3 regions of the Streptomyces mabaensis genome follow, and region 2 is predicted to be linked to each of the others. Evidence: riboswitches for the same ligand, from Rfam matches in the RefSeq annotation. Region 2 holds a riboswitch; each other region holds the start of a gene.
The links. A riboswitch is a leader RNA that binds a small molecule or an ion and turns the genes downstream of it on or off. The one in region 2 is predicted to bind cobalamin.
Positions count from the first base shown of each region.

Region 1 (9,852 bases), on a different contig from region 2:
CTCGCCGGTGCCGTCCTCGCCGCGCTGGCCGGCTGCGGGACGTCCGCAGACAAGAGCGGGAAGGAAGCACCCGGCACCAACGGCGCTCCACTGCCCCACGGGAAGCAGACCGCGCCCGCGGGCCTTCCCGGTATGCCGCCGGTGCTCGATCCCGAGGACGTCTACGCCGCCGACCGGCCGGGCATGCTGTCGCCGGTCGTCAAGGACTTCCCGTCCCGGGTGTACGTGCCGAACACCAACTCCAACACCGTCTCCGTCATCGACCCCGCCACCTACCAGGTGATCGAGACCATCCCGGTCGGCGTCCAGCCCCAGCACGTCGTGCCGTCCTGGGACCTGAAGACCCTCTGGGTCAACAACAACCGCGGCCACACCCTCACGCCGATCGACCCGGCGACCGGCAGGGCGGGCAAGCCCGTGGAGGTGCACGACCCGTACAACCTCTACTTCACGCCCAACGGCAAGTACGCCGTCGTGATGGCCTCCCTGGACAAGGAACTCGTCTTCCGCGATCCGCACACGATGAACCGGGTCAAGACCCTCCCCGTCTCCTGCTTCGGTGTGAACCACGCGGACTTCTCGATGGACGGCCGGTACTTCATCGTCTCCTGCGAGTTCTCCGGCGAGCTGCTCAAGGTCGACACCGAGAAGATGGAGGTCATCGCGCAGCAGAAGCTGCCGTTCCAGGGCGCGATGCCCCAGGACGTGAAGATCTCGCCCGACGGCAAGACCTTCTACATCGCCGACATGATCGCGCACGGTGTGTGGGTCCTCGACGGCGAGAAGTTCACCGCGCCGAAGCTGATGCCCACCGGCAAGGGCGCCCACGGCCTGTACGTCAGCCGCGACTCCAAGGAGATGTACATTCCCAACCGCGGCGAAGGCACCATCTCGGTCTTCGACTTCGCCCAGAACAAGCTCACCAAGAAGTGGCTGCTGCCCGAGGGCGGCAGCCCCGACATGGGCGGCGTCTCGGCGGACGGCAAGGTGCTGTGGCTGTCGGGCCGGTACGACGCCGAGGTGTACGCCATCGACACGGCCACCGGGAAGCAGCTCGCCCGGATCCCGGTGGGCAGCGGCCCGCACGGCCTCGCGGTGTACCCGCAGCCCGGCCGGTACTCGCTCGGGCACACCGGCGTCTTCCGCTGACCGCTGCCGCTGGGCCAGGACCTCACCGCGATCTCCTCGCCTACGACAGCGCCCCGGGAGCCGGTGCGGGCTCCCGGGGGCGCTCCCTGGTCAGGGGCGCGGCCTCACCACGCGACCGGCAGCCGCTCCGGCAGCCGCTTGATGAATCCGGTACGCCACACCAGCTGCTCGGCGGGGACGGCCAGACGCATGTCCGGCAACCGCTCGACCAGGGCGGTCAGCGCGATCTCCGCGTGGGCGCGGCCGAGCGCCGACGCCGGGCAGAAGTGGCGGCCGGCACCGAACGACAGGTGCGGGTTGGACGTCCGGTCCAGGTCCAGCCGCTCGGGGTCGGTGAACACCGCCGGGTCGAAGTTCGCCCCCTCGACCAGCACCAGCACCAACTCGCCCTTCTTCACTAGGACGTCGCCGACCTGGATGTCGTCCATGGCCAGCCGCGGCAGCCCGTCACCGATGGACAGGTTCCAGCGGAGCAGCTCGTCGACGGCCCGTCCGATGCGCTCGGGGTGCGTGCGCAGGTACCCGATCAGCTCGGGCCGCTGGAGCAGGGCGAGGACGGCCAGTACCAGGAACGCGGAGGTGGACACCGCGCCCGCGCCGAACAGCGACACCGCGACCGTGGCGAGCATCTCGTCGGTCAGGTGCGCCGACTCCGGGTCCTCCCGCAGCGCGGCCAGCTTGCCCAGCAGGCCCGAACGCCGGCCTTCCGGAGCGTTGAGCTGCTCCACCATGTAGCCGAGGTCCTTGTACCAGTTCAGTGCCGAGCCGTCGAAGGTCTCGGCACTGGTCATGAAGGCGATGTCCAGCCCCGACATCAGCCGGCGCCAGTCCGCGAACGGCACTCCGATGACCTTGCAGTGCAGCGCCGCCGAGAAGGGGTCGGCGAACCCCGCCCGGAGGTCGGCCGGCGGGCCCTCGGCGAGGAGGCCGTCGATCAGCTCGTCGGCCGCCCCCCGGAGCCACTCCTGCAGTCCGTCGGCGCGCGGGTTCAGTGCCTTCATCACCGCGCTGCGCAGGCCCGCGCTGTTGATGTTGCCCATGTTGTTGACGACCTCGGGCGGGATCGTCAGGGCGTACTGCCTCGGCACCCCGGCGTTCGCCGTGTCCTTGAGGCTGAACCGCTCGTCCTCCAGGACCTGTTTGGCCAGTGCGTAACTGCTCACCAGCCAGGCGCTGTCGCCGGTGAGGGTACGGACCCGGGTCACCGGCCGCTTCACGCGCAGCCAGGTGCACTCCTCCGGGAGGACGTCGCCGCGGCGGGACAGCGGAAAGTCGAGGAGGTCTCCGTGTTCAGGCTGCGCGTCGGACATCGACATCATTCCTTCCGGTTTCTCCGGGACGCACCACGGCATAGGCCTGGTTGCGCGTCGCACGGAGGCCGCCACCGCGCCCGTAGAGCACGTCGGTCAGCGGCATTCGTACGTGGTAACAGGACACCGAGGACGGCACGTCCAGAATGCTCGGGGTGTCCAGGAAGAACGGAAGCTCCGCCGCCATGTAGTCGAAACAGACCTGCCGCTGTTCCTCGGTGATGGACTGTCCGTCGTCGAGTTTGGTGCCGAGGAAGAACTCGGCCATCTCCTCGCAGCCCTTCCGGAATTCATCGTCCGTTTCGATGAAATGGCGGACGCGTCGGTGGAGGAGTTGATAGACGCGGTTTCCGGAGAACTCCGAAAGCGCCCTCACCCGGGTGTCCCCGAGTGGGGGGCCGGCCTCCTCTACGCCCCGCAGCATCCGTCGGCGTACGGCCTTGATCTCCTTGGCCGCGCGGCGGGCCGCGTGCTCCTGGGTGTAGCCGAAGGAGGCGAACATCCGGTCCACGTGGAGATCGGCATAGACGAAATCGACCTGGGCGAAGCGGGAGTTCGCCCAGCGGGCGAGAGAGGTGATGCGCTCCGCGCTGAAGTAACTGTTGCCCGGGCTTACGCCGATGAGTACGTGGTCGCCCTCGTCCCAGATGCTGCGGCAGGCGGGGGTGAAGGGCAGAACTTCGAATGAGTCAGCTGTGATCGTCACTTTTGTGATCGCCCTTGAGGCCGCTTGTCCCTGGGAGCCCTGCGCTCCTGGTGTGGCGGCAACGGCATGAAGTTATCGGTCGTCGGCGGAGCGTGACAAGAGCGTCATGAGATTGGCTGGAATTGAGCTTGTGGGCGATTCTGTGTCACTTCCGCATTACGGAACGGTAATTGAATTCATGCCTTTGTGCCGCCCGGGATGTCGCCGCTCTCGCGCGCCGCCGCCATGTCCGTCAGCTCGGCGAGCGCCTCCTCCAGCCACTCCAGCCAGAACTTCTCCAGCGCGACCCCGCCGTGCAGCACCAGACGGCGCAACCGGTCCTCGTCCGCGTTCCGGCCCGGCGGGAAGTCGCGCTCCTCGATGGCCGCGTACGTCGCCGACTGCCTGCGGTGCAGGGCGAGATGCCGCCGCACCTCGGCCTCCAGCCCGTCGGCCCCGACCACCGCCGCGGCGCGCAGCCGCAGCAGCAGCGGGTCCCGGATGGGCTTCGGGTCCTGGCTCTCGCCGACCCAGCGGGCGAGTTCCGCGCGGCCCGTGGGCAGTACCTCGAACTCCTTCTTCTGCCCGCGTGCGGGCTGCTCGGAGGGGAGGGCCCGGATCAGGCCGGCCTGCTCCAGCTTGCCCAGCTCCCGGTAGATCTGCTGATGCGTGGCCGACCAGAAGTACCCGATGGACCGGTCGAACCTGCGGGTCAGCTCCAGCCCCGACGACGGCTTTTCGAGCAGGGCGGTGAGGATCGCGTGCGGGAGTGACATGGAGGCATCTTAGGTACCGCGCGCTCAGGGCCGGTCCGGCGGATCAGGGCCCGACAGGCCCCGGCAGGTCCGGCGGGTGCGGGCCGATCAGGTCCCCCGTACCGCCGTCGCCCAGCCACCGAGCTCCTCCGGGGTGCGCGGCCCGGCGTCCGTCCCGCCGAGCAGTCCGTGCGCCCGCAGCACCTCCGCGGCCGCCATACCCCACGGCCGGCGCAGCCGGGCGGCGTCCAGCAGCCCCTGGTCGGCGAGCACTTCGGCGACGGGCCCGGTGTGCAGCCCGTCCGGGGCCAGCACCGCCGCGTCGTCCGCCCAGCGCAGCGCGAGGTCCACGTCGTGCGTCGCCATGACGACGGTGGTGCCGAGTTCGCGCAGCCGCTCCAGCACCTCCAGCAGCCGTTCCTGGCCGTGCGGGTCCAGACCGGCCGTGGGCTCGTCGAGGATCAGCACCCGCGGCCGCATCGCCACGGCGCCCGCGATCGCCGCCCGCTTGCGCTGCCCGTACGACAGCAGGTGCGTCGGCCGGTCCCGCAGGGCCACGATGTCCAGGGCCTCCAGCGCCTCCGCCACCCGGTCGCGTACCTCGGCCTCCGGCAGGCCAAGGTTCATCGGACCGAACGAGACGTCCTGGCCGACCGAGGCGGCGAACAGCTGGTCGTCCGGGTCCTGCACCACCAGCTGAACGGTCGTCCGCAGCCGGGTCAGTCCGGCCCGGTCGTACGCCACGGGCGCACCCTCCAGCCGCAGTTCGCCCGACGCGCAGTGCAGTCCGCCGCTCAGCAGCCGCAGCAGCGTGGTCTTGCCACTGCCGTTGCGGCCGAGCAGGGCCAGCGAACGGCCCTCGCGGATCCCGAAGTCGACGCCGCTCAGTACGGCCGGGCCGTCCTGGTAGGCATAACCAGCCGCGAGGAGCTCCACGACGGGCGCCCCCACGGCGGGCCGTGCGGACGCTGTGGTCACTCTGGTCACAGGGAGAGCCTTTCGAGTACGAGCGTGAGGGCGGTGACCCCCGCCAGCAGCGCGCCGCTCGCGGCCAGGAACCGCCAGGAGAGCACCGCCGGCGGGACCAGGACGCGCAGGGTGCCGTCGTAGCCGCGGCCCGCCAGCCCCGACTGAAGGCGCTCCGCCCGGTCGAAGGCCCGGACGAAAGCCGTCGCGCCCAAGCCGGCGAGCGAACGCCAGGTGGCCGCCCTGGTGGTGTGGCCCAGCCGGGCGGCCTGCGCCTGGCGTATCCGGGTGATGGCGTCCAGGAGCAGAAAACTGATCCGGTACATCACCAGGGCGACGTCCACCACGGGCGCGGGGACGCCCGCGCGTACCAGCCGCGGCAGCACATCGGAGACGGGAGTGGTGAAGGCGAACAGCAGCACGCCGAGCGAGGCCGCCGAGGTCCGCAGCAGCAACTGCCCGGCGTGCGCCGCGCCTTCGGGTGCGAGGGTCACGAGGCCGCCCGTACCGCCGACCTGGAACAGCAGCGGTACCGCGCCGGTGACGCAGAACCCGAGCGGAATGCGGTACGCCCGCCACAGCTGGCGGGGCGCGACCCCGGCCGGGCCGAGCAGCACGGCGAGCGTGGCGGCGCCGACGATCACCGCACCCGGCCAGGGCGGCAGGCAGACCGCCGAAACGGTCAGCCCGAGACCGAGGACGGCCTTTTCCAGCGGATGGCGGCGGCGCCAGCGACTGCTGTGCGCCGCCGCGTCGATCGGCAGCATCCGCCGGTTACGACGTCGGGCCGGCGGGCCGGCGGGCGGGCTGCTCGCCCGGCTCCCCGGCCGTGGCTGCCGCCGCTCCCGTGGCTGCCGCCGCGCGGGCTTCGCCCTGCTTGCGGCCCTTGCGCAGCCCGAAGTAGTAGGCCAGTACGCCCGCGCCGAGCGCCGCCTGCAAGGAGAACAGCGCCGACTCGATCTCACCGGACGGCGGCTCGTACAGCGGGGTGAACCACGGCTCGTAGTCCGGCTGGATCTCGGTGATGGCGGCCTCCGCCTGCCCGTCGGCTCCGGCGAACGGCTCCTCCTTGCCGTCCCCGAGGCCGAGCGCGAGCGGCAGTACGGCGAGTGCGGCCACGATGAGCAGCAGCAGTGAGTTGATCTTCGCGTTCCGGCTCATCAGGCCACGGCCCCCTTCTTCTGCCCGGGCTTCTTCTGCCCGGGCTGCGCGCCCTGGAGCAGGACCCCGAGCCGTGTCAGCTCGCCCTTGCTCGACTGGATCAGCAGCCGCATGACGAGCACGGTCAGCAGACCCTCGCTGACCGCCAGCGGAATCTGGGTCACGGCGAAGATCCCGCCGAACTTGGCCAGTGCGCCCAGGAGTCCGGTCGCCGGGTCGGGGAAGGCGAGCGCCAGCTGCACGCTGGTGACGCAGTACGTGCTCAGGTCGGCCACGAAGGCACCGAAGAACACGCTGACCATCAGCGGCACGTCGAAGCGCCGCAGCAGCCGGTACACCCCGTAACCCGCCCAGGGCCCCGCGATGGCCATCGAGAAGACGTTGGCCCCCAGCGTGGTGAGTCCGCCGTGGGCCAGCAGCAGGGCCTGGAACAGCAGGGTGATGGTGCCCAGCACCGCCATGATCGGCGGTCTGAACAGGATCGCACCCAGACCGGTTCCGGTGGGGTGGGAGCAACTGCCCGTGACGGAGGGCAGTTTGAGCGCGGACAGAACGAACGTGAAGGCGCCGGAGGCACCGAGCAGCAGGGTGCTCTCGGGGTTGGCCCTGACCTCACGGGTCAGGGCCCTGACTCCGTGGACGACGAACGGAGCTGACGCGGCGCCCCAGGCGGCCGCGTGCAGCGGGGGCAGAAACCCCTCGGCTATATGCATGGTTGGGTAGACCCTCTCCAGCACCTCGTGGATGGACAACGCGCCCTGGCCGGTCTCCTGGCTGACGGGGGGTCCTGGGGTCCACCCCGGACTGGCAATGTGCCGTCCGACTCCGCCTTCCCGGACTCCGCGGTCTCCCGCGGTGGTCCAGTGGCTCCCCGGAGGGTGGAGTCGGACTACCCGATCACAGTGGCGAGGGCCGCACCGGTACCGCACCGGTTTCCCGAACACCAAGGCCCTGTGACCTTAGTGGGCGTGACGACCTGCGACAACCCGCGCACGGGCGCACGACAAGGGCGCGCCTGACGGGGATCGGGTCAAACATTCACGTGTTCACATGTCCAGATGATCATGCGTTCAGGCGTTCACGGGATCACGCGCCGAGGTGTGGCTGACGGGTCCGCTGTCGCGCGTCGCTCAGCATTCGATGACGTTGACGGCGAGGCCGCCGCGGGCGGTCTCCTTGTACTTGACCTTCATGTCCGCGCCGGTCTCCTTCATGGTCTTGATGACCTTGTCGAGGGAGACCTTGTGGCTGCCGTCGCCGCGCATCGCCATCCGCGCCGCGGTGACCGCCTTGACCGCCGCCATGCCGTTGCGTTCGATGCACGGGATCTGCACCAGGCCGCCGACCGGGTCGCAGGTCAGGCCCAGGTTGTGCTCCATGCCGATCTCCGCGGCGTTCTCCACCTGCTCCGGGGTGCCGCCCAGCACCTCCGCCAGCGCGCCGGCCGCCATCGAACAGGCCGAGCCGACCTCACCCTGGCAGCCCACCTCGGCACCCGAGATGGAGGCGTTCTCCTTGAACAGCATGCCGATGGCGCCCGCGGCGAGCAGGAACCGCACCACGCCGTCCTCATCGGCGCCGGGCACGAAGTTCATGTAGTAGTGCAGGACGGCCGGGATGATCCCGGCGGCGCCGTTGGTCGGGGCGGTCACCACCCGGCCGCCGGCCGCGTTCTCCTCGTTCACGGCCATCGCATACAGGGTGATCCACTCCATCGCGAGGGCGGTCGGGTCGCCCTCGGCGCGCAGCTTGCGGGCCGTGGTGGCCGCCCGGCGGCGGACCTTCAGCCCGCCGGGCAGGATGCCCTCGCGGGACATGCCGCGTGCCACGCACGCCTGCATGACCCGCCAGATCTCCAGCAGGCCCTCGCGGATCTCCTCCTCGGTGCGCCAGGACTTCTCGTTCTCCAGCATCAGCGCGGAGATGGACAGACCGGTCTCCGAGGCCAGCCGCAGCAGCTCGTCACCGGTGCGGAAGGGGTACTTCAGCACGGTGTCGTCGAGCTTGATCCGGTCCTCGCCCACCGCGTCCTCGTCGACGACGAAGCCGCCGCCCACCGAGTAGTACGTCTTCTCCAGCAGTGGTGTGCCCGACGCGTCGTACGCGAACAGGGTCATGCCGTTCGCGTGGTACGGGAGGGAGCGGCGGCGGTGCAGGATCAGCTGGTTCGGCTCGTCGAACTCGATCTCGTGCGCCGCGCCGATCTCCGCGCCCAGCAGGCGGAGCCGGCCGGTCTGCCGGATCCGTTCGACCTCGTCGTCCGCCGTCTCGACGTTCACCGTGCGGGGCGAGTGGCCCTCCAGGCCCAGCAGCACCGCCTTCGGGGTGCCGTGACCATGCCCGGTGGCGCCCAGCGAGCCGAACAGCTCCGCCCGCACCGCGGCGGTCTGCGCGAGCAGACCGTCCTTCTTCAGCCGGCCGACGAACATCCGCGCCGCCCGCATCGGACCGACCGTGTGCGACGAAGACGGACCGATACCGATGGAGAAAAGATCGAAGACGGAGATGGCCACGGTGGCGGACTCCCTTGTCTGCTCGTGGTGGGCGGTGCGGGTGCGGGTGCGGTGCGGTAAGGAGTGTTTGTAGAAGACGAGCCTAACGCGAATGGGTGACGGGCATGCCTCGGCCGAGTGTCGGGGAGGTACCGCTGTCCGTCCGGTCATACGAATGGCCCGGCCTGTGGACAACTCAGGCCGGGCCATCGCGTCGCCGCCCTACGGTGAATCCGTCAGATCAACGGGCTCGTGCGGGGCTCATGGCGACGGGGGTCGAGCAATGTCACCGATTCACAGTGACGGGTACAGCGGGTGCTTGGCGGCGAGGGCCGTGACGCGGGCCTTGAGGGAGGTGCTGTCGTATGACGGCTTGAGTGCTTCGGCGATGATGTCGGCGACTTCGGTGAAGTCCTCGGTGCCGAATCCGCGGGTGGCCAGGGCCGGCGTGCCGATCCGCAGGCCGGAGGTGACCATCGGCGGCCGGGGGTCGTTCGGGATGGCGTTGCGGTTGACCGTGATGCCCAGTTCGTGGAGCCGGTCCTCGGCCTGCTGGCCGTCCAGTTCGGAGTTGCGCAGGTCGACGAGCACCAGGTGGACGTCCGTGCCGCCGGTCAGGACGGAGACGCCGTGCTCGGTGACGTCGGGCTGTACCAGGCGCTCGGCGAGGATCCGGGCGCCGTCCAGGGTGCGCTGCTGGCGCTCCTTGAACTCGTCGGACGCGGCGACCTTGAAGGAGACCGCCTTGGCCGCGATGACGTGTTCCAGGGGGCCGCCCTGCTGGCCGGGGAAGACCGCGGAGTTGATCTTCTTGGCCAGTTCCTGGGTGGAGAGGATCACGCCGCCGCGTGGGCCGCCGAGGGTCTTGTGGGTGGTGGTGGTGACCACGTGGGCGTGCGGTACCGGGTTGGGGTGCAGGCCCGCGGCCACCAGGCCGGCGAAGTGGGCCATGTCCACCATCAGGTAGGCGCCGACCTCGTCGGCGATCCGGCGGAAGGCGGCGAAGTCCAGCCGGCGCGGGTAGGCGGACCAGCCGGCGACGATCAGCTTCGGCCGGGATTCCTTGGCCAGCCGTTCGACCTCGGCCATGTCGACCTGTCCGGTGGTCTCCTCGACGTGGTAGGCGACCACGTTGTAGAGCTTGCCGGAGAAGTTGATCTTCATGCCGTGGGTCAGGTGCCCGCCGTGGGCCAGGTTCAGACCCATGATCGTGTCGCCCGGCTTCAGCAGCGCGAACATCGCGGCCGCGTTGGCCTGGGCGCCGGAGTGGGGCTGGACATTGGCGTGCTCGGCGCCGAACAGTGCCTTGATGCGGTCGATCGCGATCTGCTCGA
Region 1 covers NZ_JBSOPZ010000022.1:37,160-47,011, reverse strand. The annotation lists gene ACWV17_RS20545 (YncE family protein) at 1-1,149, shown strand, start outside; gene ACWV17_RS20540 (cytochrome P450) at 1,254-2,459, opposite strand; gene ACWV17_RS20535 (tRNA-dependent cyclodipeptide synthase) at 2,440-3,165, opposite strand; gene ACWV17_RS20530 (PadR family transcriptional regulator) at 3,342-3,920, opposite strand; gene ACWV17_RS20525 (energy-coupling factor ABC transporter ATP-binding protein) at 4,008-4,877, opposite strand; gene cbiQ (cobalt ECF transporter T component CbiQ) at 4,883-5,632, opposite strand; gene ACWV17_RS20515 (energy-coupling factor ABC transporter substrate-binding protein) at 5,640-6,026, opposite strand; gene ACWV17_RS20510 (energy-coupling factor ABC transporter permease) at 6,026-6,739, opposite strand; cobalamin riboswitch at 6,770-6,989, opposite strand; gene ACWV17_RS20505 (L-serine ammonia-lyase) at 7,157-8,539, opposite strand; gene glyA (serine hydroxymethyltransferase) at 8,813-9,852, opposite strand, start outside.
Region 1: another riboswitch for cobalamin. It lies ahead of ACWV17_RS20510 (energy-coupling factor ABC transporter permease); the one in region 2 lies ahead of ACWV17_RS10475 (prenyltransferase/squalene oxidase repeat-containing protein).

Region 2 (9,852 bases):
TACGTACCGGTCCGCACCCCGCGCGCGAACTCGATGCCGCGCTCGACGTCCGCCGTCCAGACGCTGCCGCTCAGCCCGTAGTCCGAGTCGTTGGCGAGCGTGGCCGCCTCGCCCTCGTCCCCGTACGGCAGCAGGCAGATGACCGGCCCGAAGATCTCCTCGCGGGCGATCCGCATCCCGTTGTCGACCCCGCCGAACAGGGTCGGCTCGACGTACCACCCACGCTCCTGGCCGGCCGGACGCCCGCCGCCCGCAAGGATCTTGGCGCCTTCCTCCTGGCCGATCCTGATGTAGTCGAGCGAGCGCTGCTGCTGGCGCCGGGCCACCAGCGGGCCGACCTGGGTCGCCGGGTCCAGTGGATCACCGACCACCAGCGCGCCGGCCGCCGCCGCGAATGCCTCGGCGATCTCGTCGTACCGGCTGCGCGGGGCGAGGATGCGGGTCTGGGCGACGCAGGCCTGGCCGTTGTTCATCCACGCGGCGGGCACGATCCCGGCGACCGCCGCGTCCAGATCCGCGTCGGGCAGGATCACGGCCGCGGACTTGCCGCCCAGTTCGAGCGTGACACGGGTGAGATTGCGCGCGGCCACCTCCATCACGCGCTTGCCCGCCGCCACCGATCCGGTGAACGACACCTTGTCGACCCCCGGGTGGCCGACCAGGTACTCGCTCACCTCCCGGTCGGCCGGGACGATCGACAGCACCCCCTCGGGCAGCCCGGCCTCCCGCGCGATCTCGGCCAGGATGTAGGAGTCGAGCGGCGATTCGGGCGAGGGCTTGAGCACCACCGTGCAGCCCGCGAGCAGCGCCGGCCCGAGCTTGGCGGCCGCGGTGAACTGCGGGACGTTCCAGGGAATGACGGCCGCGACCACGCCGACCGGCTCCCGCCGCACGAGAATCCGCCCGAGCACCCCGGTCCGCCGCTCCTCGTACGGAAAGTCGCGGGCGACCGTGATCGCCGCGTCCCATACCATCATCGCGCCGAGCGCCTGGGCTAGGACGCTCCAGGAGTACGGGGAGCCGTTCTGCGCGCTGATGGACCTGGCCAGCTCCTCGTGCCGTACGGCGATCGCGTCCTTGATCCGGGTCACGACGGCGATCCGCTCGTCCAGGCTCGTCCGGGGCCAGGGCCCCTCGTCGAACGCCCGGCGGGCGGCGGCGACCGCGCGGTCCACGTCCGCGCGCGAGGCGTGCGGGACCCGGCCGATGACCTGCTCGGTATGGGGCGAGATCACGTCGATGGTGTCGCGGCCGAGGGGGTCGGCCCACTCCCCGCCGATGAACAGCTTTTCGTGTTCCACGAGCTCGGTCATGGCTTCGGTCATGGCTGATGCCTCCTGCGGGGGCCGGACCGGGGGTACCGGGGTTCCTGACTCCGTTCCTGACACTGCCTCAGAACTGATACCAGTTCTACTTGCAGGAGTCCACGGCAGGCGGCTCACCGGGTCCGACACTGTCCGGGTCCGACGCCTTGTCCGACCGGCGCAGGGCTTGCCGTGCCGACCAGAGAACGGACACGAGCGGTACGGCCACGACCGCGCCCACCACCCCCGCCGCGATGGCGCCGCCGATGACGGAGAGCGCGACGACCACGGGGTGCAGCCGGACGGCCCAGCTCATCACGATCGGGTGCAGAAGGTGTCCTTCGATCTGGCCGATGATCACGATCAGCCCCGCGACGATCGCCGCGACGACCGGCCCCTTCGATGCGAGGGCCACCACCGCGGCCACCGCGAGAGCGACGGGCGAGCCGATCAGCGGAATGAAGGCGGCGAAGAACTCCAGCAGTGCCAGCGGTACCGCCAGCGGGACCCCGAGGGCGAAGAGCGCCACACCGACCAGGATGGCGTTGGTCGCCGCCACCAGCACGATGCCGTGCGTGTAACCGGTGAACGTCCGCCACGCGGCCCGGCCGGCGACGGCCACCCTGCCCCGGACGGTCAGGGGCAGCTGGTCGCAGATCCAGCTCCACTGCCGGTCGCCCGAGTGGATGAAGAAGACCGAACAGAACAGTGCCAGGGCGAACACCGTCAGGACCTCCACCAGCCGGCCCGCGCCGCTGACAGCCGTACTGATCAGAGTGGACCGATGGTCCGACAGGAACCGTCCGATCCGGGACTGGACGTCTGAGAGCACGTCCGGGTTCAGCCGGAAGGGCGGTTCCTCCAGCCGGCGCTCGATCCTGCCGATGCCCTCGCCGAACTCCCTTTGCAGGCCGGCCCGCTCGGCGGCCACCACCTCACCGATCAGGGCCAGGATTCCGAGTACGAGGACGATGCTGCCGATCAGCGTCACGGCAACGGCCAACGGCCGTGGGACACGGTGGGTCAGCAGATCCGCCACCGGCCTGAGCATCGCGGTGACGACCAGGCCGAGGAACACGGCCACGGCGATCTCGTGAAACCGTCCCAGCACGGAGAAGACGGCGTAGACGGCGGCCCCCACCACGAGGATCCGCCACGCGTACGCGGCAGCCGTCCGCAGTGCCGGAAACACCCGGCCCTCGCCCCCCGACGCCGGCCCCACGCCTTCACCCGACTGCCGGGCGGGCATACGGTTCATGCCGCGCGGTGCCCGGCGCCGTGCCTGGCGCGACGCCGCGCGGATCAGGTTCCGCCGCGCCGCGGACGGCGCGCCGGGGTCCGGGTTCGTGCGCCGCGTGTCCGGTTGCCTGGGCATCCCTAGCTCGTACCACCAGGAACCCGTCACCCCACGCGCCAGGCGTCACATTCGCCCGAAGGCACCCGGGCCGCTGCTGAAGCGCGGCGGCCGACACCGACGGTTAGCATGCGAAACGAGGCCCGCAATTGCGACACGGGGGAATCGCAGCCTTCGACCCTGTATGGAGGCTCCACCGTGCGACGCAGACCCAGGACAGTCCTCCTCATGTGCCTGCACCTGCTCATGGGCACTTGCCTGGCGGGCTGCGTCACCGCTGATGCCGAGAGCGCGCCGAAGCCATGTCCGTCCGGCCAGGTCTCCCGAGGCGGCACCTGCATTCCGGCCGGCACCGCCGACTTCATCAGGAAGCAGGTCGAAGACTCCCTGAAGAAATACAAACTCAACGCAGCCATCGCGGGAGTGTGGGTCAACGGGGAAAGAGTTTCGACCGTCGCTTCAGGGGAGTCGATGACGGGAGTCCCCGTTTCGACGGACATGCATTTCCGGATCGGCGCGGTCGCGATTCCCTATCTGACGACCGAACTGCTCAAGCTGGTGGACGAGGGCAAGGTCAAGCTCGGCGACAAGATCTCCCGGTGGCGCCCCGACCTCCCGCACGCGGACGAGATCACGCTGAAGATGCTGGCCTCCACGACCTCCGGATACTCGGACTACGTCCAGGACCGCACATTCCTGGCCGATCTGTACAAGAATCCGTTCCGGCAGTGGACGGCGGAAGAACTGGTGAAGATCTCCGTCTCCAAGCCCCTCGTGAAACCTCCGGGAACGGGTTTCGTTTACTCGCACGCCAATTGGGTGATCCTGGGTGACATCATCTCGAAGGTGGAGAAGAAGCCGCTGGCGGAGGTGATGCGGAACGACATCCTGAAGCCCCTCGGCCTGACCGGGACCGACAACCCGTCCACAGCCGATATCACGCCCCCGGTGTTGCATGCCTTCGACAACGAACGGGACGTATTCGAGGACTCCACCTACTGGGACCCGTCATGGACGCTGGCACCGGGAGCGGTCATGACGGGAACGCTGGAGGACCTGGGGAAGACGATGGCGGCGCTGGGCGAGGGGAAGCTACTGACGCCCGAGTCTCACCGAGCACAGATCACCCCCGTGTCCAAGCTGTCACCGACGACGGACTACGCCCTCGGAGTGGCGGTGCAGAACAGCTGGCTCCTGCAGAACCCGTCATTCGCCGGCTACCAGGCCACGGTCGCCTACCTGCCGTCCAAGAAGATCGCGATCGCGACGGTCGGGACCCAGGGAATCGGCAGCAACGCCGCGAAGAACTTCACCACCCCGCTCCTGGCATCGATCGCCAACCACATCGCTCCGGACCGGCCGTTGAAGGCCGACTGACCGCAGTACGGATCAAATGGTCGACTTGGGCGACCATTGGAACCAGTTCTAGTTATAGTGACCCTCATGGCTGTGCCGCCGGAGAGATGAGGGGCCCATGACCCAGGTGTCCGACCACGGTGGAGGCGTCTGGAGCATCAAGGTCCCCATCCCGGACAATCCGCTCGGCCACACCCTCGTCCACCTGCTCGACACCGACCGCGGCCCGGTGCTGATCGACACCGGCTGGGACGATCCCACCTCCTGGGACACCCTGGTCGCCGGACTCACCGCGCTCGACGTGGACATCGCCGACATCCACGGCGTCGTCATCACCCACCACCACCCCGACCACCACGGGCTCTCCGGGCAGGTCCGTGACGCGTCCGGCGCCTGGATCGCGATGCACGCGGCCGACACCGAGGTCATCCAGCGCACCCGCACCGCCGAGCCCGGCGTCTGGCTCGACTACCTGGCCACCAAACTGGCCGCCGCCGGCGCCCCCGACGAGCACACCGCCCCGCTGCGCGCCGCCCGCGCGTCCGGGCGGATGCGGACCCTGCCGGGGCTGCGCGCCGCCCTCCCCGACCGGGAGATTATCCCTGGCGAACTCCTCGACCTGGCCGGACGCCGGCTGCGCGCCATCTGGACGCCGGGCCACACCCCCGGCCACGTCTGCCTGCACCTGGAGGAGGACCACCCGGCGAACCTCCCCGGCAACGGGCGGCTCTTCTCCGGCGACCACCTGCTCCCCGGGATCTCCCCGCACATCGGCCTGTACGAGGACCCGGAGGACACCAGGGTCACCGACCCCCTCGGCGACTACCTCGACTCCCTCGAACGCATCGGCCGCCTGGCCCCCGCCGAGGTCCTCCCGGCCCACCAGCACGCGTTCACCGACGCCCCCGCCCGGGTACGGGAGTTGCTCGCCCACCACGAGGAACGGCTCCAGGGGCTCCTGGACCTGATCACCACCCCGCTCACGCCCTGGCAGCTCGCGGAGCGCATGGAGTGGAACCGCCCGTGGGAGCAGATCCCGTACGGCTCAAGGAACATCGCGGTCTCGGAGGCGGAGGCCCATCTGCGCCGCCTGGTGAAACTGGGCCGGGCGGAACCGGTCCCGGGCAGCACCCCGGTCACGTACCGGGCCGTACAGGCGTGTCGGTAGGGTTCGCGCATGTCTTCGTCGCTCCGCCTGCGGCTGGTGGGGTTCCTGATGGGCCCGCTTCGCGGTGCGGTCCGTATGCGAAGAGGTACGCAGGCGTGGCCAGACGCGCGTGCCGACCAGATAGAGGCCGTGCAACTTGGCATGGGTAGCGAAGTCCTCACCCTCGCTCGCCACTTGCTCATGGACAGCACATCCACGGTCGACGAACTGCGTTTCGCAGCCCGCCGGTTGTCGGAATGCCTGGCCGATGCGCTGCGCGTCGCGGAGAGCCGGGGGCGTCGGCTTCGGTCCCGGCCGCAGTCCTGACAGGGCCACGACCCCGGTCCCGCCCCGCGGGCGGGTTGCTACGGGCCGGTAGAGTGAGCCCGTCGTCATCACGTCGTACAGGGGGAAGCCGGTGCAAATCCGGCGCTGACCCCGCAACCGTGAGCCGCCCTCGCCGGCGGTGAGTCGGACTGCCCTGTCGGACGTGACCGGCTCGTGCCGCCGGAAGTCCCCGGTGGCCGGCACCGTCGAGGTATACGGAGCCGGAGCCTGGTACCTGCGCGTGCCTGCTTCCGGCTCCCCAGTGGAGAGGCACCGCCCGCCATGACCGTTCGCCGCAGCGCAGCCGCGCTCGCAGCTTCCGCCGTACTCTGCGTGGCCGCTGCCCCCACCGCCTTCGCAGCGCCGTCCCCGGCCCCGGCGCCGGTGATCCCCGCCGGCCTGTACGGCAAGAAGGACCCGACGTACGACGGCGTCTGGCGCCAGTCGATAGCCATGCTCGCGCAGGACACGGTCGGGGTCACACCCGCGAAGCAGGCCGTGAACTGGCTGACCGGGCAGCAGTGCGCGAACGGCGCGTTCGCCGCGTTCCGCGCCGACGCCACAAAGGCCTGCGACGCCAAGACGATGGTGGACAGCAACTCCACCGCCGTCGCCGTGCAGTCCCTGGCCGCGCTCGGCGGGCACGCGGACGCGGTGAAGAAGAGCGTCGGCTGGCTGAAGTCCGTACAGAACGACGACGGCGGCTGGGGCTACATGCCAGGCGGGCCGAGCGACGCGAACTCCACGGCGGTGGTCATCGGCGCGCTGGCCGCGGCGGACGAGAAGCCGGCCGAGGTGAAGTCGAAGAAGGGCAGGTCGGCGTACGACGGGCTGGTGTCCTTCCAGCTCGGCTGCGACGCCGCGAAGCCGGCCGAGCGCGGCTCCTTCGCGTACCAGCCCGACAAGACCGGCAAGCTCGCCGCGAACGGCGACGCCACCGCGGCCGCCGCGCTCGCCGGACTCGGCAGCGGCCTGGTCGTGGAGCCGCTCGGCAAGGACGACACCGCCGTCGCACCGCTGGACTGCAAGGCGGGCGCCGGCAAGGTCACCGCCGAGACGGCCGCGGCAGGCGCCGCGGGCTACCTCGCGGCGACGCTGAAGAAGGACGGGCAGCACCTGACGGCCCTCACGCCCGGCGCCGACCAGCCCACCCCCGACATCGGCAACACCGCCGACGCGGTCATCGCGCTGGCCGCCGGCCAGCACAAGGACGCGGCGGCCGGACCGCTCGGCTGGCTGCAGCAGAACTCCGCGGAGTGGGCGAATGACAACCCGGCGGGCCTCGGCACGCTGGTGCTCGCCGCGCACGCGACCGGCACGGACCCGCGCGCGTTCGGCGGCGCCGACCTCGTGCAGCAGCTGAACGCGACCGGCCCGGCCCCCGAGGCCGCCGCGAAGCCCGCCGCGGAGAAGAAGGACACCGACGACTCCGGGGTCAGCGTCTGGTGGATCGTCGGGGTCGGCGCCGTCGCCGGTATCGGCATCGGCTTCCTGATCAGCGGCCGGAACAAGAAGAACCAGCAGCAGGCGTGATGCGGACCCGGATCGCCGCCTTCGCCCTCGCGCTCGGCACCCTTCTCGGCGTGCTGGGCGCGGGGTCCGCCCAGGCGGCCGGATACCGCTACTGGTCGTTCTGGGAGCGGGACGCCGGGGCGTGGAAGTACGCCACCCAGGGGCCCTCGGTGGCGAGGCCGGCCGACGGCGACGTCCAGGGCTTCCGCTTCTCGGTCAGCGAGGACTCTCAGGACTCCGCGCAGCCGCGCGGAGCCGCGGACTTCGAGGCGATCTGCGGCAAGACCCCCACGCAGGACGGCCGCAAGCGCGTCGCGCTGGTCATCGACTTCGGTACGCAGGCGGACGCGCCCGATGGCGAGACGCCGCCCGGGCCGCGTACGGCGTGCGCGCGGGTCGGCGCGGACGCGACGAGCGCGGAAGCGCTGGCGGCGGTCGCGAAGCCGCTGCGCTACAACAGCGACGCGCTGCTGTGCGCGATCGCGGGCTACCCGAAGGCGGGCTGCGGCGAGCAGGTGTCGGGCGACGCGCAGAAGTCGCCTGCCCCGGTGCCGGATGACGCGGCTGAGGACGACGGCCCGTCCGCGGGCCTGCTCGCGGGCCTCGCGGCTGTACTCGCGCTCGGCGCGGCAGGCGTATGGCAGTCCCGCCGCCGTCGCGGCGGCCGCGGCTGACCGGGCGCGTACCGATGCCCCACACCGCACCCGCGGGAAACCCGGGCCCGGATCTTCCGCCCCCCGCCGGGGTCGGGGCCGCCGGCGGCAGCGGAAACAGCCGCCCCCGCCGGCAGCGACTCCGCGCGCCCGAGGCCGGCCGTAGCAACGCCCTGCATGCCGGGGCGTGGTGGCTGTGGGCGCTCGGGCTGGCCGCCGGCGCCTCGCGGACCACCAACCCCCTCCTTCTCGGCCTCCTCATCGGCGTCGCGGGCTACGTCGTCGCCTCCCGCCGCACCGACGCCCCCTGGGCCCGCTCGTACGGCGCGTTCGTCAAGCTCGGCCTCGCCGTCATCGCCATCCGCCTCGTCTTCGCCGTCTTCCTCGGCTCCCCCGTTCCCGGCGCGCACACCCTCTTCACCATGCCCGAAGTCCCGCTCCCCGACTGGGCGCAGGGCGTGCGCATCGGTGGCCGGGTGACCGCCGAGGGGCTGGTCTTCGCGCTGTACGAGGGCCTGAAGCTGGCCACCCTCCTCATCTGCGTGGGCGCGGCGAACGCCCTCGCCAACCCGGCCCGGCTGCTCAAGTCGCTGCCCAGCGCCCTCTACGAGGTGGGCGTGGCCGTCGTCGTCGCGATGACCTTCGCGCCGAACATGGTCTCCGACGTCGTCCGGCTACGCGCCGCCCGCCGGCTCCGGGGCCGCCCGACCGGCGGGATCAAGGCGATCCTCCAGATCGGACTGCCGGTCCTGGAGGGCGCGTTGGAGCGCTCGGTGGCCACCGCCGCCGCCATGGACGCGCGCGGGTACGGCCGTACCGCCCAGGTCCCGAAGGCCGTACGCCGCACCACCAACGCCCTCACCATCGGCGGGCTGCTCGGCGTGTGCGCCGGTTCGTACGGGCTGCTCGCCGCCGAGGGCGCGGCCTTCGGGCTGCCGGTCCTCGCCGCCGGGCTCGCCGCCGCCCTCACCGGGCTCCGGCTCGCCGGCCGGCGCAGCGTACGCACCCGCTACCGCCCGGACCGCTGGGGCGTGCGCGCCTGGCTGGTGTCCGGTTCCGGGATGGCCGTCGCGGCGCTGATGATCTGGGCCGGTTCGTACGATCCGGAAGCGCTGCACCCCGGTGTTGTCCCGCTCACCGCACCCGAGTTCCCGCTCTGGCCCGCCGCTTCCGTGCTGCTCGGCCTGTTGCCCGCCTTCGTGGCGCCCCTGCCACAGCTCCCGCCGAAGGAGTCCGCGTGATCCGGTTCGAGAATGTCTCCGTCACCTACGACGGTGCGCCGGCCCCCGCCCTCCAGGGCGCCGATCTCACCGTCCCCGAAGGGGAGCTGGTCCTGCTCGTCGGCCCGTCCGGAGTCGGTAAGTCGACCCTGCTGGGCGCGGTCTCCGGGCTGGTGCCGCACTTCACCGGCGGCACGCTGCACGGCCGCGTCACCGTCGCGGGCCGTGACACCCGTACCCACAAGCCGCGCGAACTCGCCGACGTCGTCGGCACCGTGGGGCAGGACCCGCTCGCCCACTTCGTGACCGACACCGTCGAGGACGAGCTGGCGTACGGCATGGAATCGCTCGGCATCCCGCCCGCCACCATGCGGCGCCGCGTCGAGGAGACGCTCGATCTGCTCGGCCTGGCCGAGCTGCGCGACCGGCCCATCGCCACGCTCTCCGGCGGCCAGCAGCAGCGCGTCGCCATCGGTTCCGTCCTGACCCCGCATCCGCGTGTCCTCGTCCTCGACGAACCGACGTCCGCGCTCGACCCGGCGGCCGCGGAGGAGGTGCTCGCCGTGCTCCAGCGTCTCGTCCACGACCTGGGCACGACCGTACTGATGGCCGAGCACCGCCTGGAGCGGGTCGTGCAGTACGCGGACCAGGTCATCCTGCTCCCCGGCCCGGGGCAGGCCCCGGTCATGGGCGACCCCGCCGAGCTGATGGCCGTGTCCCCCGTGCATCCGCCGGTGGTGGGGCTCGGGCGGCTGGCCGGCTGGGACCCGCTCCCCCTGTCCGTACGCGATGCGCGGCGCAAGGCGGGCCCGCTGCGCGAGCGCCTCGCCGCGTTCACCCCGCCGCGCGCCGCCGGGCCGCCCACGTCAGCCCCGTCCGCCTCGGCCGCCCCGTCCGCCTCGGCCGCCCCCGTCGCCGAGACCGCCGGGCTCTCGCTGCGCCGCGGCCGGGTCGAGGCGCTACGCAGCGTCTCGCTGTC
Region 2 covers NZ_JBSOPZ010000009.1:140,751-150,602, reverse strand. The annotation lists gene ACWV17_RS10495 (aldehyde dehydrogenase) at 1-1,313, opposite strand, end outside; gene ACWV17_RS10490 (AI-2E family transporter) at 1,411-2,553, opposite strand; gene ACWV17_RS10485 (serine hydrolase domain-containing protein) at 2,857-4,035, shown strand; gene ACWV17_RS10480 (MBL fold metallo-hydrolase) at 4,133-5,182, shown strand; cobalamin riboswitch at 5,527-5,678, shown strand; gene ACWV17_RS10475 (prenyltransferase/squalene oxidase repeat-containing protein) at 5,771-7,021, shown strand; gene ACWV17_RS10470 (SCO2322 family protein) at 7,021-7,674, shown strand; gene ACWV17_RS10465 (energy-coupling factor transporter transmembrane component T) at 7,689-8,894, shown strand; gene ACWV17_RS10460 (ABC transporter ATP-binding protein) at 8,891-9,852, shown strand, end outside.

Region 3 (9,852 bases), on a different contig from region 2:
TCCTGCCGGTGTGGATGCTGCTCGCACCGCGCGACTACCTCTCCACCTTCATGAAGATCGGCACGATCGTGCTGCTCGCACTGGGCGTCGCGCTCACTCTGCCGACCCTGAAGATGGACGCGGTCACCGAGTTCGCGAGCCGCGGGGACGGACCGGTCTTCGCCGGCTCGATGTTCCCCTTCGTCTTCATCACCATCGCGTGCGGCGCGCTCTCCGGCTTCCACGCCCTGGTCTCCTCGGGCACGACCCCGAAGATGATCCAGAAGGAGACCCAGGTCCGGATGATCGGCTACGGGGCCATGCTGACCGAGTCGTTCGTCGCCATCATGGCGATGATCACGGCATGCATCATCGACCCGGGCCTGTACTTCGCCATCAACTCCCCCGCGGGCGTCGTCGGCACGACCGTCGAGTCCGCCTCCACGGCGGTGGCGAACCTCGGCTTCAGCATCTCCCCCGAGCAGCTGGCGAAGGCCGCCGCGGACGTCGAGGAAGCCAGCCTGCTGTCGCGGACCGGTGGTGCGCCGACCTTCGCGCTCGGTATGTCGGAGATCTTCTCGGCCGTGGTCGGCGGCACCGCGATGAAGGCCTTCTGGTACCACTTCGCGATCATGTTCGAGGCGCTCTTCATCCTCACCACCGTGGACGCGGGCACCCGGGTCGGGCGCTTCATGCTCCAGGACATGCTGGGCAACGTCTACAAGCCGTTCCGCCAGGTCAGCTGGAAGCCGGGCGTCTGGTTCGCCAGCGCGGTGGTCGTCGGCGGCTGGGGCTACTTCCTGTGGGTCGGCGTGCACGACCCGCTGGGCGGAATCAACCAGCTCTTCCCGCTGTTCGGCATCGCCAACCAGCTGCTCGCCGCCGTGGCCCTGGCCGTGTGCACCACGCTGCTGGTCAAGTCCGGCCGGCTCAAGTGGGCCTGGGTCACCGCCGTCCCGCTCGCCTGGGACGTCGCGGTCACGCTCACCGCGAGCTGGCAGAAGATCTTCTCGGACGACGTCAAGGTGGGCTTCTTCGCCCAGCGCGAGAAGTTCCAGGCGGGCATCGACGCCGACAAGGTGCTGCCGCCCGCCAAGACGATGGACGACATGCACACGGTGGTCACCAACGCCACCGTCGACGGGGTGCTTTCGGTGCTCTTCGCCGTCCTCATCGTCGTGGTCATCGCGGACGCGGCACGCGTCTGCTTCCGGGCCATCAGCAACCCGGAGGGCGTCAGGCTCGCCGAGGTCCCGTACACCGAGTCCAAGCTCCTCGCACCGGCGAGCCTGCTCGCCACCCAGGAGGAGAAGGCCGAGTTCGCGGCGGCCGGACTCGGCCCGGACGGCGGTCTCCGCAAGGACACCGTCCCCGCGGGATCCGGCCCGGCATGAGCGCCCCGACTACGTTGACCAGGTTCGGGCGGGCCGTGCACTGGATCCGCTGGTACGTGCGCGAGGTGTCCGGCGAGGCGGTGTACGACAGGTACGTCGCCCACGCCCGGTCCTGCGACCCGGCCGCCGAGGTCATGACCCGGCGCGAGTTCGAGCGCAGCCGTACGGACGCGCGGGAGGCCGACCCCCGGGACGGCTTCCGCTGCTGCTGAGCGCCCGAACGGAAGCGGGCCGCCGTGATCCCCCCTGGGGAAACACGGCGGCCCGTTGTCGTACCCCTGCGGCACACTTCGGAACATGGACATCACGATCAGGGAGGCCCGGCCCGAGGAGTACGAGGAGCTGGGTGAGATCACCGCACAGGCGTATCTCGGGGACGGTCTGCTGGACTTCGGGGAGGACGACGACTACCTCCACGTCCTGCGGGACGTGGCCCGGCGGGCGCGCAACGCGGAGGTCCTCGTCGCGGTGCGCGAGGGACAGCTGCTGGGCAGTGTGACCTTCGCGCCGCCCGGCAGCGCGTGGGCCGACATCGCGCGGGAGGGCGAGGCGGAGTTCCGGATGCTGGCCGTCGCCCGCGCGGGACGGGGGCGCGGTGCGGGCGAGGCGCTCGTACGGGCGTGCATCGAGCGGGCGCGAGCGATCGACGGGGTGGCGCGGCTGGTCCTGTCCACCACGCCCGCCATGCGCGGAGCCCACCGGATCTACGAACGGCTGGGCTTCGTCCGCACGCCGGAGCGGGACTGGGAGCCGATACCGGACCTTCCGCTCCTCACCTACGAGTTGGAGCTGTAGGGGGTCCACGACACAACATGTGGGGGGTGACGCATCAACCCGCCCCCACATGTATGCTCATGCTCGCTGTCGCCGCAGGGGAATCCGGTGGAAATCCGGAACTGTCCCGCAACGGTGCATTGGTGCGCGTTCGCGCGTCCAGGAGTCCGAAGACCTGCCGACGGTGCATCCGGTTCGACCGTTCCGGGTGCCGATACGTCCGGGCCTCGCGGATGGGCCGGTGGACGCCGCGTGGTGTGCTGCCCTGTGCCGGCCGCATACGCCCGTGGGCGCCTCCGCTCCCCCCGCGGCCCCGAGCCGAGCGAGGGAGAGCACCCCCGTGACCATCGCGCCAGCCGGTCCTGCGTCAGCACAGGTTGCCGAACAGGTTGCCGACGGGCCGGGGACCGCACTTCTGCGGACCCTGACCGACCTCACCGCCGATCTGCCGGACACCGATCCGGGCCGGGTCGCCGCGGCCGCGCTGCGCGGCCGCAACGCGCGGTCGGACGAGGCCGAGCTGCGGGGCCTGGCCACCGAGGCGGCCGCGGGTCTCATCTCCGAGGACCCGGCGTACTCGCAGCTCGCCGCCCGGCTGCTGACCCTCGCCATCGCGGACGAGGCAGCGGGGCAGGGCGCGGTGTCGTTCTCCGCCTCGGTCGCCGTCGGACACCGCGAGGGCCTGATCGCCGACCGTACGGCCGACTTCGTCCGGACGCACGCCGACCGGCTGGACACGCTGGTCGACATGGCGCTCGCCGACGGGGCGGACGACCGCTTCGGCTACTTCGGCCTGCGCACCCTGCACAGCCGCTACCTGCTGCGCCACCCGATCACCCGCCAGGTCATCGAGACGCCGCAGTTCTTCATGCTGCGGGTGGCGGCGGGACTCGCAGAAGACGAGAGTGCGCGCTCGGCCGACGAAGTCGCCGCGCTCTACCGGCTGATGAGCCGGCTGGACTACCTGCCCTCCTCGCCCACGCTCTTCAACTCCGGCACCCGCCACCCGCAGATGTCCTCCTGCTATCTGCTGGACTCGCCGCTGGACGAGCTCGACTCGATCTACGACCGCTACCACCAGATCGCGCGGCTCTCGAAGCACGCGGGTGGCATCGGCCTGTCGTACTCCCGTATCCGCTCCCGCGGTTCGCTGATCCGCGGCACCAACGGCCACTCCAACGGCATCGTCCCGTTCCTGCGCACCCTCGACTCCTCGGTCGCGGCGGTCAACCAGGGCGGCCGGCGCAAGGGCGCGGCCTGCGTCTATCTGGAGACCTGGCACGCGGACATCGAGGAGTTCCTGGAGCTGCGCGACAACACGGGCGAGGAAGCCCGCCGTACGCACAACCTCAACCTCGCGCACTGGATCCCGGACGAGTTCATGCGCCGCGTCGAGGCCGACGCCGACTGGTCGCTGTTCTCTCCCGCCGACGTGCCCGAGCTGGTCGACCTGTGGGGCGAGGAGTTCGACCGCGCCTACCGCAGGGCCGAGGCGGACGGCCTGGCCCGCACCACCGTCCCGGCCCGCCAGCTGTACGGACGGATGATGCGTACGCTCGCCCAGACCGGCAACGGCTGGATGACCTTCAAGGACGCCTCGAACCGCACGGCCAACCAGACCGCCGAGCCCGGCCAGGTCGTCCACTCCTCGAACCTCTGCACCGAGATTCTCGAAGTGACGGACGACGGCGAGACGGCGGTCTGCAACCTGGGCTCGGTGAACCTGGGCGCGTTCGTCCTGCCGTCCGGTGAGATCGACTGGGAGCGGCTGGACGAGACCGTCCGTACCGCCGTGACCTTCCTCGACCGGGTCGTCGACATCAACTTCTACCCGACCGAGCAGGCCGGCCGCTCCAACTCCAAGTGGCGCCCGGTGGGCCTGGGCGCGATGGGCCTGCAGGACGTCTTCTTCAAGCTGCGGCTGCCGTTCGACTCGGCGGAGGCGCAGGCACTCTCCACGAAGATCGCCGAGCGCATCATGCTCGCCGCGTACGAGGCGTCCTGCGACCTCGCCGAGCGCAACGGCCCGCTGCCCGCCTGGTCCCGGACCCGGGCCGCCCGCGGCGTACTGCACCCCGACCACTACGGCGTCGAGGTCACCTGGCCGGAGCGCTGGGCGGCGCTGCGCGCCCGGATCGCCAAGACCGGCATGCGCAACTCGCTCCTGCTCGCCATCGCCCCGACCGCGACCATCGCGTCGATCGCCGGCGTGTACGAGTGCATCGAGCCGCAGGTCTCCAACCTCTTCAAGCGCGAGACGCTCAGCGGTGAGTTCCTCCAGGTCAACGCCTACCTGGTCAACGACCTGAAGCAACACGGGCTCTGGGACGCGCAGACCCGCGAGGCGCTGCGCGACTCCAACGGCTCGGTCGAGGGCCTGGGCTGGATCCCACAGGAGATCCGCAGCCTCTACCGCACCGCGTGGGAGCTGCCGCAGCGCGCGCTGATCGACATGGCCGCGGCCCGTACGCCGTACCTCGACCAGAGCCAGTCGCTGAACCTCTTCATGGCCTCGCCCACCATCGGCAAGCTCAGCTCGATGTACGCGTACGCCTGGAAGAAGGGCCTGAAGACGACGTACTACCTGCGCTCCCGCCCGGCGACGCGCATCGCCCGCGCCGCCGGGGCACCCGCCGCGACCGTCGCGGCCACCATCCCCGTCCAGCAGGCCGCCCCCGAGGCGGACGCGATCGCCTGCTCCCTTGAGAACCCCGAGTCCTGCGAGGCATGCCAGTAATCATGAGTGACAAGAACCTGCTCGACCCGGGCTTCGAACTGACCCTGCGCCCCATGCGCTACCCGGACTTCTACGAGCGCTACCGGGACGCGATCAAGAACACCTGGACGGTGGAGGAGGTCGACCTCCACTCCGACGTGGCCGACCTCGCCAAGCTCTCCCCGGGTGAGCAGCACATGATCGGCCGGCTGGTCGCGTTCTTCGCGACGGGTGACTCGATCGTCTCCAACAACCTGGTGCTGACGCTCTACAAGCACATCAACTCCCCCGAGGCGCGGCTCTACCTCTCCCGCCAGCTCTTCGAGGAGGCCGTGCACGTCCAGTTCTACCTGACGCTGCTGGACACCTACCTCCCGGACCCGGACGACCGGGCGGCCGCCTTCGACGCGGTGGAGGAGATCCCGTCGATCCGGGAGAAGGCCCAGTTCTGCTTCAAGTGGATGGACTCCGTAGAGAAGATCGACCGCCTGGAGACGAAGGCCGACCGCCGCCGCTTCCTGCTGAACCTGATCTGCTTCGCGGCGTGCATCGAGGGCCTGTTCTTCTACGGCGCGTTCGCCTATGTGTACTGGTTCCGGTCCCGGGGGCTGCTGCACGGGCTGGCGACGGGGACGAACTGGGTCTTCCGGGACGAGACCATGCACATGAACTTCGCGTTCGAGGTCGTGGACACCGTCCGCAAGGAGGAGCCGGAGCTCTTCGACGACGCCCTTCAGCAGCAGGTCACCGACATGCTCAAGGAGGCCGTCGAGGCGGAGCTCCAGTTCGGCCGCGATCTGTGCGGCGACGGACTGCCCGGTATGAACACGGACTCCATGCGCGAGTACCTGCAGTGCGTCGCCGACCAGCGCCTGACGCGGCTGGGCTTCGCACCGGTGTACGGCTCGGAGAACCCGTTCTCCTTCATGGAGCTTCAGGGAGTGCAGGAGCTGACGAACTTCTTCGAGCGCCGGCCGTCGGCGTACCAGGTCGCGGTCGAGGGCACGGTCGGCTTCGACGACGACTTCTAGGCGCTGTCCGGACGGGAGAGCCGCCTGCTGAAGTACGTGACCGGACGCTCCAGCCGCTCCCCGTCGACGACGAGGTCGACGGCCTCGTTGTAGAAGGCGACACGGGACCTGATCTCGTGCACGGCGGGCAGCGGATCCGGATAACTCCACGCCACGTTGGGCGGAACCCGGCCGCTGCCCGCCCATGACCAGTACTCCGTGGCAACGCCCTTGTACGGACAGCGGGTGCTCATGTCGGTGGGGGTGAGCAGGTCGATTCGGACATCCTCGCGAGGGAGGTAGTAGCGCACCGGCAGATGCGTCTCGAACAGGAGCACCGGTGTCCGGGTGTCGGCGACGAGCGTGCCCTCGATCTCGACCCGGACATGCCGGCTGCTGGGCATCGCGTCGACCCGCTGGTATGGGTCGCGCGGGTGTACGAAGATCTCCGTCTCTTCCTCGTACCAGTGGTCGAGGACGTCCCGGCCGAACCACGCGAACGCGATGTGTCCGGCGAGCTCACCGGGAAGGGACCACGCCGCGTTCCCGGTGACCTCACCGCCGAGTTCGAGGTCGTAGAAGACCGTCGGTCCCGAGTGCCGCCCGGCCGGGGGCTGCGCCGCCGGCCGCAGCAGGTCCATCCGGACGTCGTCCTCCGGGAAGGCGTAGAGCGGCACCGGCCTGCCCGGCTCCCACACGAGGAGAGGCCGTCGGCTGTCGACGACGGTGACCTCTCCCTTGATCCCGCGCACCCAGCGTTCGCTGGGCTCCCAGGTGATGCCGCGGGTCGGGAGCGGGGCGCGGCGGGAGACCTGCACGGTGTTACGCGGCTCGTTCTCGGGTGACGTACTCACGGTCCGGCCTCCGTCCGCCGTGCTCACTGCGGCTCGCGCTCTGCCCCCTACGTCGATCCTGCGCGTACGTCACCGCGAGCGCACGCGGCCGCGGTGCGGCGGCTGCCTTCAGCTGCCTGTCGATCCGGCGGTCGTGGAGGTGTCCGATGAGCGAGGGCGCCGCCAGCAGCGCGAGGACGGTGACGACGAGGAGGAGGTTCAGGAAGGTGTTCATGGCTCCACTGTCGTCGTCCGGACGCGAACACGTCAGTGGCAGGACTGTCATGGAACATCGAATTACTGCCACATCCGTGCCACACTGGCTCCATGCTGAAAAACGTGGCGGTGGCCGTGGTCGACGGAGTCTCCCCATTCGAGCTCGGGGTGATCTGCGAGGTCTTCGGCTCCGACCGGAGTGATCAGGGACTGCCCGTCTACGACTTCGCGCTCTGCGCGGCGGAGCCGGGGCCGTTGAACGCACGGTCGGGCGCCTTCGGCCTCTCCGTGCCGTACGGGCTCGACCGGCTGGAGTCGGCCGATCTCATCGCGGTGCCGGCCGACCGGCCTCGCGACGACCCGCGGGAGTACTCCGGGCCCCTGCTCGACGCCCTGCGCCGGGCCGTGGACCGCGGGGCGCGGGTGCTGAGCGTCTGCACCGGGGCCTTCGCGCTCGGCGCGGCCGGGCTGCTGGACGGCCGGCGGTGTACGACCCACTGGATGCACGCGACCGAGCTCGCCCGCCGGAATCCGCGGGCGCTGGTCGATCCCGACGTGCTGTACGTCGCCGACGGCCCGGTCATCACCTCGGCCGGGACGGCGGCGGGGATCGACGCGTGCCTGCACATCGTGCGGCAGGAGCACGGGCCGGAGGTGGCCAACACGATCGCCCGGCGGATGGTGGTGCCGCCGCACCGGGACGGCGGCCAGGCGCAGTACATCGAGCGGCCCCTGCCGCGCACGGCGTGCGACACGGTGGGTGAGGTACTGGCGTGGATGGAGCGGCACCTCGACGCCGAGATCACCGTGGAGCAGCTGGCGGACCGGGCGCACATGTCGCCCCGGACCTTCGCCCGGCGGTTCCTCCAGGAGACGGGTACGACGCCGTACCGCTGGCTCCTGCGCCAGCGGGTGCTGCTGGCACAGGAGTTGCTGGAGGCGACGGACGACACGGTGGACGCGATCGCCGGGCGATCGGGCTTCGGCAACGCGGCGGCGCTGCGCCACCACTTCCTGCGTACGCTCGGCACGACACCGAACGCCTTCCGCCGTACGTTCCGGGGCCCGGCGGAAGCGGCCTGACGCGCCGCCGGGCCGCGGATCAGGCGCCCCGGATCAGATGCCGCGGGTCAGATGCCGCAGCTCGACGCGGACCAGAACCGGCTGCCCCGGTGGTCGAGGTGGGTGTGGTCGCCGTGGCCCGGGTAGCCCGGGCCGAGGATGCCGTTGAAGCCGTGGTTGCGCGCCTGCTTGGCGAGGGTGCACAGGGAGTGCGGTCCGGCGCCCAGGTCGGCGGCGTCGCCGTAGAGATGGCGGCTGTCCGACGCCCCGCCGACCGCGCTGTTGCAGGCGTACGAACGGAAGCCGCTGGTCACGGTGATGGGCTGGTCGCCCAGTGCGTGCCGCAGCGCCTCCAGCTTCCACATGGTGCGCAGGGCGTTGGACTTGGCGGTGGCAGCGCTCACGGCCCCGCCGGACCAGGTGGAGTTGCAGTCGTTCAGCTCGGCGTACGTGAAGTGGACGGGCGTGCAGTCGTCGTCCTGGAGGGCGTAGAGCTTGCTGAAGGTGGCGGACCCGGCGACCCCGTCGGCCGGCAGCCCGTACGCGGACTGGAACCGCTTGACCGCGGCGGTGGTGGCGGGACCGTAGGCACCGTCGACGGCGAGCACGGCGCCGTACCCCGGATAGCCGCCGACCCGGATCTGCAGCTGGCTGACGTCGGCGCCGGAGGAGCCCTGGGAGAGGGTCCGGGACCAGGTGTAGCAACCGTCGGCATGCGCGGTGCCGGCGGTGGCGACCGTACCGGCCAAGGCGGCAATCATGACCATGACAAAGCTGAGCAGAAATCTCACCGTGCGTCCGAACATGGCACCTCCACACCGGGAAAGGGCAACAGGGCCGAGACTGACGGTCCGTGCGACGCGCGTCAACAGGGCGGCGCCACCGGTCATTTGTCCGACCAATGGCGCCGTGCCAATGCCCGTGCGGGGCCGTGCCGGTGCGTGCGTGCAGGTGTGACGATCAGGCGTTCGGGACCGTCTCGTAGCGCGGCGTGCCCTCTTCCATCTGGCGCAGGGCGTCCTTGCGGTCCCGCTTCGACAGCCGGTCGATGTACAGGTAGCCGTACAGGTGGTCCGTCTCGTGCTGCAGGCAGCGCGCGAAGTAGCCGGTGCCCCGGACCTTGATCGGGTTGCCGTCGGCATCCTGGCCGCGTACCACCGCGTAGTCCGGGCGGGCCAGGGAGGCGTACGCGGTCGGGACCGAGAGGCAGCCCTCGTTGGAGTCGTCGAGGATGCGCCGGTCGGCCGGCAGGTCCTCCAGGACCGGGTTGACCACGACACCGGTGTGCCGGACGCCGTCGTCGTCCGGGCAGTCGTAGACGAACACCTTGAGGTCCACGCCGATCTGGTTGGCGGCCAGGCCCACACCCTCGGCGGCCCGCTGGCTGGCGAACATGTCGTCGATCAGCGCGGCGAGCTTGTCGTCGAACTCGGTGACGTCCTTGCACTCCTTGTGCAGCACCGGGTTGCCGACGACGGTGATCGGGCGGGCCGTGCCGCGCGCCCGGTAGGCCGCCTCGCGCTCCTCGCAGTCCTCGGTGTCCACGACGAACCCGTCGTTCAGCTGCTGGTCCGTCTCCTGCTGCGCCATGTCCGCCGTAGGCCTTCCGTAAGTCACGATGTGTGCCCGTACAGCCTAAGGGCAGCCAGCCTCAGGGCAGCGCTCAGCAGACTTCCTCGAGATCCCGCCACTCACGGGTGTCCGGACTGTCCGCGACCCAGCCGTCCAGCAGCCCGCGCACCAGCCCGGCCGGCGCCGCGATGCCGCACTCGCGCTCGGGAACCCACAGCTCGCCGGCGGTGCGGTGGCCGAGCGGGCCCGGGTGGCCCGGCTCGCTGTGGTCGTGCGGGTCCAGGTGCTCGCCCTCG
Region 3 covers NZ_JBSOPZ010000004.1:28,940-38,791, forward strand. The annotation lists gene ACWV17_RS04585 (carbon starvation CstA family protein) at 1-1,373, shown strand, start outside; gene ACWV17_RS04590 (YbdD/YjiX family protein) at 1,370-1,585, shown strand; gene ACWV17_RS04595 (GNAT family N-acetyltransferase) at 1,671-2,168, shown strand; cobalamin riboswitch at 2,222-2,344, shown strand; gene ACWV17_RS04600 (ribonucleoside-diphosphate reductase subunit alpha) at 2,488-4,884, shown strand; gene ACWV17_RS04605 (ribonucleotide-diphosphate reductase subunit beta) at 4,875-5,894, shown strand; gene ACWV17_RS04610 (DUF427 domain-containing protein) at 5,891-6,691, opposite strand; gene ACWV17_RS04615 (hypothetical protein) at 6,696-6,941, opposite strand; gene ACWV17_RS04620 (helix-turn-helix domain-containing protein) at 7,034-8,005, shown strand; gene ACWV17_RS04625 (D-Ala-D-Ala carboxypeptidase family metallohydrolase) at 8,053-8,790, opposite strand; gene def (peptide deformylase) at 8,945-9,574, opposite strand; gene ACWV17_RS04635 (tetratricopeptide repeat protein) at 9,648-9,852, opposite strand, start outside.
Region 3: another riboswitch for cobalamin. It lies ahead of ACWV17_RS04600 (ribonucleoside-diphosphate reductase subunit alpha); the one in region 2 lies ahead of ACWV17_RS10475 (prenyltransferase/squalene oxidase repeat-containing protein).